4 regions of the Rhodococcus opacus B4 genome follow, and region 4 is predicted to be linked to each of the others. Evidence: riboswitches for the same ligand, from Rfam matches in the RefSeq annotation. Region 4 holds a riboswitch; each other region holds the start of a gene.

Region 1 (2,195 bases), 3.4 Mb from region 4:
AGCAGGATGCCGTTGCGGCCGTGTCCCGTCGCGACCACGACCCGATCGGACACCCGGCCGATCAGCGGCAGGTTGTCCGGGGTCATCGGACGCAGACCCGCCGCGGTCTCGCGCAGTTCGTACTCGCCGATGGCGGGCATCAGCGCCTCGGCATCCGCGATCAGGTCCCGCACACCGGCCACCGTGACCTGTGTGTCGTTGCCCGATTCGTACTGGGTGGCGCCGACGACGATGCCGTCGGCACGCGGCACCAGGTAGGCGGGCCTGCCGTGGACGCTGCCGCGGATGGTCCGGCCCGGCGCGGGAGTCACCCCGGGACGGGCCCGCAACCGCAGGATCTCGCCCTTCACCGGCCGCACCGGAAGTCCCGCCCACAGGGCCGGTGACGCGATGCCCGCGGTGACGACGATCTGGTCGGTGCCGAGCCCGTCGAGACTGCGCACGGCCTCACCGATCAGCTCCACCCCGGCGTCGACGGCGCACCGCTGCAACGCCTGCAGCAGCAGCCGGTTGTCGACGGCCAGTTCGTCGACGGCCAACAGTCCCAACCGGACTCCGCGACCCAGCATCGGCTCGAGGGCACGGACTTCGGCACGGTTGAGGATCTGCAGATCCCGCCCCTGCGCACCCACCCATTCGGCGATGGTCCGCAGGTCCTCGGCGTCGGCTCCGTCCAGTGCGACGGTGAGCGAACTCTCCGACGTGAACAGGTCGACGCCGGCTCCGGCCTCCAGTTCCTTCCCGAATTCGGGCCACCGGTCGAGCGACGCGCTCCCCAGTTCGAGGACGCTCTCCTCACCGGGCCAGCCCTCCGACAGCGGGGCGAGCATGCCGCCCGCCACCCAGGACGCTCCCGAACCGATCGACGGGTCATACAGCTTCACCGACCAGCCGTTACGGGCTGCGCGCCACGCAATGGACAGGCCGATCACTCCGCCTCCGACGACGGATACCGATCTCGCCATTGAACTCCACCTCACTTCCTGCGCCGGCATGATCCGGGTCAGGTATGACGGTCGGGCTCGGCGTGAGCCCCTCTCAGCCCCACGTTCCCCGGGACTCCCGTGTTGCACTTTCACCGTAGAGGCTACCGTCATGCCGTGACCACCTCGCATCACAGCAACCTCACGGACCGTCGGCGCCGCCTCGGAACAGCACGTTTGTATCTGTGCACCGATGCTCGGCGGGAGAAGGGCGACCTGGCGCAGTTCGCCGAGGCCGCACTGTCCGGCGGCGTCGACATCATCCAACTCCGCGACAAGGGCTCGGCCGGTGAGAAGAAATTCGGCACCATGGACGCCAGGGACGAACTGGCCGCGCTGTCGGTGCTCGCGGCCGCGGCCAGGCGGCACGGGGCGCTGCTCGCCGTCAACGACCGGGCCGACATGGCGCTCGCGGCCGGGGCCGACGTCCTGCACCTCGGCCAGGGCGACCTGCCCGTCCCGTACGCGCGGACCGTGGTGGGTTCGGAGGTACTGATCGGCCGGTCCACCCACAGCCGCGCGCAGGCCAGCCTCGCGGCGATCGAGGACGGCGTCGACTACTTCTGCACCGGACCGGTGTGGGAGACGCCCACCAAGCCCGGACGGACCGCGTCGGGCATCGACCTGGTGCGCTCGACCGCCGACTCCGAGCCGAACCGCCCGTGGTTCGCGATCGGCGGCATCGACGAGTCCCGGGTTCCGGAGATCCTCGCCGCAGGTGCCGACCGCATCGTCGTCGTGCGGGCCATCACCGAGGCCCGCGACCCGCAGGCCGCCGCGCGCTCACTGTCGGCCCTGCTGCAGAAGAACGCGTAGCTACGCCTGCTCGAGCCAGTCGCGCACCGTGGCGGGCGGCAGGACCACGACAGTGGCGGGCAACTGTTCGATCAGGGCGGGGTCGGTGGTGACGACCGCGGTCACGGTGCCCAGCGTGGTGCCGTGACCTGCCGGTTCGGCGAGGCGACCGACCGTGTCCAGCGCCTCGAGCACCTCGATGCGCGGCAGCCACCCGTAGGTGCCGTCCGGCAGGTGCACCGTGCGGGGCAGCGCCCGCGACAGCTGCGCCGGCGCGCCGCTCTCACCCAGCACGTCGTGCCGGTCGAGCAGCAGTCGCACCTCGGTGGTGCGCAGCCCCGGCCACCCCGCTTCGAATCCGGGGTGCAGCGGCAGCCCGGCGACATCGGTTTCCCGCACCCAGCGCAGTTCGGTGCT
Region 2 (2,195 bases), 3.4 Mb from region 4:
ACAGCGCGAACTGGTCGTGCCAGCGGAACTCGAACCGGGCCTTCGACAGCGCGTCGTCCCGTTCCTGCGCCCGCGGATGCTGCTTCGCGAGGTCCGCGGCGTGCGCCGCGATCTTGTACGTGATCACGCCGATCTTGACGTCGTCGCGGTTCGGCAGCCCCAGGTGCTCCTTGGGAGTGACGTAGCAGAGCATCGCGGTGCCGGCCTGCGCGATCATCGCCGCCCCGATCGCGGACGTGATGTGGTCGTACGCCGGTGCGATGTCGGTGGCGAGCGGTCCGAGCGTGTAGAACGGCGCCTCCTCGCACAGCTCCTCCTCGAGCCGCACGTTCTCGACGATCTTGTGCATCGGTACGTGCCCGGGACCTTCGATCATCACCTGCACGCCATGCGATTTCGCGATCTTCGTGAGCTTCCCGAGGGTACGGAGTTCCGCGAACTGGGCCTCGTCGTTGGCGTCCGCGATGGACCCGGGACGGAGTCCGTCGCCGAGCGAGAACGTGACGTCGTAGCGGTGGAGGATTTCGCAGAGTTCGTCGAAGTGGGTGTACAGGAACGATTCCCGGTGATGGGCCAGACACCATGCCGCCATGATCGAACCGCCGCGCGAGACGATGCCGGTCACGCGTTTCGCGGTCAGCGGGATGTAGCGGAGCAGCACCCCGGCGTGGACCGTCATGTAGTCGACACCCTGCTCGCACTGCTCGATCACGGTGTCGCGGTAGATCTCCCACGTCAGTGCCGTCGGATCTCCGTTCACCTTCTCGAGCGCCTGATAAATCGGCACCGTCCCCACGGGCACCGGCGAATTGCGCAGGATCCATTCCCGGGTCTCGTGAATGTTCTTGCCGGTGGAGAGGTCCATGATGGTGTCCGCGCCCCACCGGGTCGCCCACACCATCTTCTCGACCTCTTCCGCGATCGACGACGTCACCGCGCTGTTGCCGATGTTCGCGTTGATCTTGACCGCGAACGCCTTGCCGATGATCATCGGCTCGAGTTCGGGGTGGCAGCGGTTGGCCGGGATCACGGCGCGACCCGCCGCGACCTCGACGCGCACTGTCTCAGGCGAAACGCCCTCTCGTGCAGCGCAATACCGCATCTCGGGGGTGACGATTCCGGCACGGGCGGCGTCGAGCTGGGTGTCTGCCCGGTCGGCGATCCACGGCGCACGCAGATGCGGAAGCCCCGCGTCGAGGTCGATCGTGGCGTCCGCGTCGGTGTACGGACCCGACGTGTCGTACACGTCGAGGTGCTCACCGTTGGTGAGGTCGACGCGCCGGACCGGGACGCGGATGTCGTCGCCCGACTGCAGGTACTGCTTGGTGCTGCCCTGGATCGGTCCCGTGGTGACGGACGTGGCTGTAGATATGTCTGTGCTCATTGATGATGCTCCCTACGCCGGCATTACCCGGACAGGTTCGACGGTCGACGGCCCCTAGCCGTCCTCTCAGCCCGCTGGTGCGAGCCCCCGTGGATGTGTAGTTGTCCCGGAGACTGTAACCGAGATCTCTGTGAGTGAACATTCGGGGGAAACTTGGACAGCGGTTCCCTGCATCGGTATAAAGGGTGATGAACATCACATTTCGATTACGACACATATCCCCAGGAGATAGCCATGCTGACGGACGCGCAGGTCGTGGACGTGATCGACAACGCCGATCAGAACCGATTCGAACTCCGGCTGAGTGGTGACCTGGTCGGGATACTCGGGTACTTCGCCCTCACGGACACCCCGCCGGGCGCGGGTGCGGGAGTGGGAGTCGTGGCCCGGCCGCCGGGACAGCGGGGCCGGGGGCGTCAGGCCCCGGTGGTCTCGTTCATGCACACGGTGATCGTGGAGGATTTCGGTCACCGCGGACTCGCCGCACTCATGGTGGGGCGCTCCCTCGACCTCGCCCGCGGGTACGGCTGGAAGGTCCGGCCCGTATGCACGTACGTGCAGCGCTTCCTCGCGGGGCACCCCGAGTACCGCGATCTCGTGGCTCCGGTGGAGGCCTGACCGCGGTCGGGACACGAATCGACCACCCGTCGGCAACGAAACGGTTCCGGGGCCGGTGATTCCACTCGCGACGGTCCTCGTGAACTGATTCCATGAGTGGCATGGATCACATGTCGAACGGTTCCGAGTCGTCGGGGAGCATCACGGCCGCTGAGATGCGCGTGCTCGACAACCCTGCCCACGAACGATTCGA
Region 3 (2,195 bases), 4.0 Mb from region 4:
GCATCGACCGATCCCGAGGGCAAGAGCCTCCTCGACTACCCGCGGCCGTCCGTGGCGGTGGACGTCGCCGTCCTCACCGTCGACGGTTCCGATCTGAAAGTGCTTGTGGTTCCGCACCGTTCGGGCCGGCTCGCGCTTCCGGGCACCTTCCTCCACGAAGGCGAGCGGCTGCGGGACGCCGCCGAGCGGTGCCTGCGGATCAAGGCGGGCCTGGCGGGCGCCGAGTTCCACCAGCTGGCGATGTTCGACGACCCTGCCCGCGACGACCGCGGGTGGGTGCTGTCGATGACGCACGGCGCGGCGCTGCCGCGCACGGCGCTCCCCCGCGACGCCGTGCTGATCCCCGTCGACGGCGACCGGGTGACGCAGGACCTCGCGTTCGACCACGCGGACGTCGTCACCCTCGCCGTCGCCGACCTGCGCGAGCGGTACGCGCGGTCCGTCGACCCGTCGGGTCTGGCCGGCGACAGCTTCACGGTGCTCGAACTCCGCCGGGTCTACGAGGTGGTGTTCGGCCGCCCCCTCCCGAAGGACTCGTTCCGCCGGCACCTGATGCCCGCCCTCGAGCACACCGGCGACATGGCCGTCGTCGGGACCGGCCGGCCGGCCGAGATCTACCGGCGTGGCACCGCAGCCCTCCCGCCGGGTGCGGCCGCGTTCCTCGCCGGCTGAGCGCGTCCACCCACCCGGGGCCTTTCCGTCCACCGCACGGCCGGTGCTAGGGTCGGCTTGTTCTGACACGGGGTGCTCCGCACGGGCGGGGCTGAGAACACACCCGGGAACCTGCTCAGGTAATGCTGACGAAGGGATGTCAACGTTGTGAATAGCTCTGTCCAAGGTGCTGCGGGCGCAGGCCAGCACGCCCGATTCACGGACCACTTGTGGGACCGGACCAAGGTGCTGCGTGAGGCGATCGACGAACTCGAGTTCCTGCGCCGCCTCGGCGACGGGACGCTGCCGCTGGACGTGTTCCGCACGTACATCGAGCAGGATTTCCTGTACCTGACCGGGTACGCGAAGGCCCTGTCCCTGGTCGCCGCGCACGCCCCGGGTCCCGTCGAGGCCGGCTTCTGGGCCGGTTCGGCGGCCGGGGCCGCCACGGTCGAGGCGACGCTGCACCAGAATCTGCTGACCAGCGGACGACTTCCGGAGTCGGGCGTCGAGCCGCAGCATTCGCAGGCCTGCCTCGGGTACATCTCCTACCTGACGGCGGTCGCCGCCACCGAGCCGTACGCGGTGTCCGCCGCCGCGGTGCTGCCGTGCTTCTGGATCTACGCGGACGTGGGACGCCGGCTCGCGGCGAGCGCCCGGGAGGTGCTGTCCGCCGACCCGTCGCACCCGTACGCACAGTGGGTCACCACGTACGACGCGGAGGAGTTCCACGCCGCCGTCGCGACGGCCCGCGAACTCGTGGACGCCGCCGCGGAGGCCGCGTCCGATGCCCAGCGCGAGGCGATGGTGGAGGCGTTCACGATCGCCAGCCGCTACGAACTCATGTTCTGGGACACCGCACTCAACAAGCAGGAATGGCCCGCGTCGTGACACTTTTCTCCCGTACCAGGCGCGCTGCCACCGCAGCCGTCATCGTCGTCTCCGCCCTGTCGGTGCTCACCGGCTGCGCCGGCGACTCGCAGTCCGACGACACCATCCGGTTCGCGCTCGACTGGACGCCGAACACCAACCACACCGGTCTGTTCGTCGCCCAGCAGGAGGGCTGGTTCGAAGACGCCGGACTGGACGTGCAGGTGCTGCCGTACAACGACACCTCGCCCGACACCCTCGTCGACGCCGGTAACGCCGAGTTCGGCGTGAGCTTCCAGAGTTCCGCGACGTTCTCGAAGGCCGCGGGCGCCCAGACCACGTCGGTCATGGCCCCGCTGCAGCACTGGGCGACGGGCATCGCGGTGAAGGCGGATCGCGCCGACATCACCCGCCCCCGGGATCTCGACGGCAAGATCTACGCCGGTTTCGCGGACCCGGACGGCGAGGAGACGCTGAAGCAGATCATCCGGAACGACGGCGGCAAGGGCGAATTCACCACCGTCACGCTCGGCACGTCGGCCTACGAGGCCGTGTACTCCGGCACCGCCGACTTCACCGTGTCGTTCTTCGGCTGGGAGGGCATCGAGGCCGAGCACCGGGGCACCCCGATGCGCTACTTCCACTACACCGACTTCGGATTCCCGGACGCGTAC
Region 4 (2,195 bases):
CGCGCGCGGCAGGTGGGGGAGCGAGACCTCGAGGGTGACCGCGAGACCGAATCCGCCGCCGTCCGTGGAACCGATCCCGACGCGGGCGCCGACGGCCGAGTCGGCGACGTTCGCCCCGGCCTGACGGGCAACAAGCTGGAGTGCGGAGTGGAAGCAGGCCGCGTATCCGGCGGCGAACAGCTGCTCGGGGTTGGTGCCGTCGCCGGACCCGCCCATCTCGGTGGGGATGGCGAGGTTCAGGTCGAGCCGGCCGTCCGACGTGCGGGCGTGGCCGTTGCGGCCTTCCCCGGTCGCGAGGGCTTCTGCGGTGTAAATGATCTTCATGGTTACTTCTCTCCTGTAGGGGTGTCGAAACTGTGGAGCGATTCGGTGAGTCGCGACAGGGTGTCGCGCAGGGCGACGAGTTCGTCGACGGCCATTCCCGTCGAGCGGGCGAGTTCGGTGGGGATGCCCTCCGCGGCGGCGCGGAGGCTCGCGCCCTTCTCGGTGAGGTGGATTCCGACCCGGCGTTCGTCCGCCGAGTCGCGCCGGCGTTCGACCAGGCCCAGCGCGTCGAGCCGCTTGAGCAGTGGGGACAGGGTGCCGGTGTCGAGATCGAGGGCTTCGCAGATCTCACGCACCCCGCGACCGTCCTGTTCCCAGAGCACCAGCAGCACGAGGTACTGCGGGTAGGTCACTCCCAGCGAGTCGAGCATCGACCGGTATCTCGCCGTCATCGCCCGGGACGCCGAGTACAGCGCGAAGCACACCTGGCGGTCGAGGGCGAGGTTGTCGGTCACCCTTGAATGGTTGCACACAACTAGATTGTGCACAACCTAGAAGGCGTTGGCGGTGATTGGCCTTACACTGTTGGCCAGTGACACGGGGTGCTGCCCGGCGAAGATCCGGGCGGCTGAGAAGACACCCGTCGAACCTGAACTGGGTAATGCCGGCGAAGGGATGTCGCGGAGACGGCCGTATGCGCTCATCCGATGTCTCGTCGCCGACCGAACGGAAGGTGACAGCAATGCAGCTCGACAAGCAGATCGTCCTGGTGACCGGCGGTGGCCGGGGTCTCGGTTCCGCCATCGTGCGTTCGTTCGCGGCGCAGCACGCGCGGGTGGTCGTGAACTACCGCAACAGCCGGGATGCGGCGGAGGAACTCGCGGCATCCCTGGGCGCGGACCGCGCGGTCGCGCTACAAGCCGACGTCACCGACGCCGCGCAGGTGGCAGCGCTGTTCGCCGCCGCGGAAGAGCACTTCGGATCGCCGGTGACCACCGTGATCAACAACGCCCTCGCCGACTTCTCCTTCAACGGCGACGCACGCGACAAGGCGGACGTCATCACGTGGGAGGCATTCGACTCGCAACTGCGCGGCAGCGTGCAGGCGACCCTGAACACCACGCAGGCCGCGTTGCCGGGCATGCGCGCGCTCGGGTTCGGCCGCATCGTGAACATCGGCACCAACCTGTTCCAGAACCCCGTCGTCCCGTACCACGACTACACCGCCGCCAAGGCCGCCGCGTTGTCGCTGACCCGTACCCTCGCCGCCGACCTCGGGCCCGACGGCATCACCGTCAACATGGTCTCGGGCGGACTGCTCCGCACCACCGACGCGAGCGCCGCCACCCCCGACGAGGTGTTCGACCTCATCGCCGCGAGCACTCCACTGCAGCGGGTCACCACCCCGGACGAGTTCGCGGACGCAGTGCTGTTCTTCGCGTCGCCGTGGTCGCGTTCGGTGACCGGCCAGAACCTCGTCGTCGACGGCGGACTGGTCAAGGACTGACATGAGCGACGGCAGGCAACTGCATTTCAACGCATTCCTGTACGGCTGCGGGCACCACGGCGCCGCGTGGCGGCACCCCGCCTCACAGGTGGAGCGGCTCGGCGACATCGCCTACTACGAGGAACTCGCGCAGACCGCGGAGCGGGGTTGTCTCGACGCGGTGTTCTTCGCCGACGGGCACTCGGTGCGCGACCCCGCGTCCGGGGGCATGTGGTTCCTCGAACCGCTCACCGCGCTGTCGGCGATGGCGCGGGCGACCGAGCGGGTCGGACTCGTGACGACCGTGTCCACCACGTTCTACACCCCGTTCCACGCCGCGCGGATGCTGGCGTCGCTCGACCACATCAGCGGCGGCCGCGTCGGCTGGAACGTGGTGACGTCGATGTTCGACGCCGAGGCGCGCAATCACGGTCTCGAGGAGATG

What was found. Region 4 has a riboswitch for thiamine pyrophosphate ahead of ROP_RS24710 (3-oxoacyl-ACP reductase). Riboswitches for the same ligand answer to the same signal wherever they lie in the genome.
Region 1: linked by a shared signal. The riboswitch ahead of thiO (glycine oxidase ThiO) and the one ahead of ROP_RS24710 (3-oxoacyl-ACP reductase) in region 4 are both predicted to bind thiamine pyrophosphate.
Region 2: linked by a shared signal. The riboswitch ahead of thiC (phosphomethylpyrimidine synthase ThiC) and the one ahead of ROP_RS24710 (3-oxoacyl-ACP reductase) in region 4 are both predicted to bind thiamine pyrophosphate.
Region 3: linked by a shared signal. The riboswitch ahead of ROP_RS06445 (TenA family protein) and the one ahead of ROP_RS24710 (3-oxoacyl-ACP reductase) in region 4 are both predicted to bind thiamine pyrophosphate.

The regions. Positions count from the first base shown of each region.
Region 1 is NC_012522.1:2,019,104-2,021,298, forward strand. It holds gene thiO (glycine oxidase ThiO) at 1-965, opposite strand, end outside; TPP riboswitch at 962-1,076, opposite strand; gene thiE (thiamine phosphate synthase) at 1,101-1,799, shown strand; gene ROP_RS09485 (NUDIX hydrolase) at 1,800-2,195, opposite strand, start outside.
Region 2 is NC_012522.1:2,010,312-2,012,506, reverse strand. It holds gene thiC (phosphomethylpyrimidine synthase ThiC) at 1-1,384, opposite strand, end outside; TPP riboswitch at 1,377-1,485, opposite strand; gene ROP_RS09430 (GNAT family N-acetyltransferase) at 1,619-2,002, shown strand; gene ROP_RS09425 (GNAT family N-acetyltransferase) at 2,104-2,195, shown strand, end outside.
Region 3 is NC_012522.1:1,373,641-1,375,835, forward strand. It holds gene ROP_RS06440 (NUDIX hydrolase) at 1-672, shown strand, start outside; TPP riboswitch at 731-826, shown strand; gene ROP_RS06445 (TenA family protein) at 820-1,542, shown strand; gene ROP_RS06450 (ABC transporter substrate-binding protein) at 1,527-2,195, shown strand, end outside.
Region 4 is NC_012522.1:5,372,443-5,374,637, forward strand. It holds gene ROP_RS24700 (organic hydroperoxide resistance protein) at 1-324, opposite strand, end outside; gene ROP_RS24705 (MarR family winged helix-turn-helix transcriptional regulator) at 327-779, opposite strand; TPP riboswitch at 853-957, shown strand; gene ROP_RS24710 (3-oxoacyl-ACP reductase) at 1,007-1,771, shown strand; gene ROP_RS24715 (LLM class flavin-dependent oxidoreductase) at 1,773-2,195, shown strand, end outside.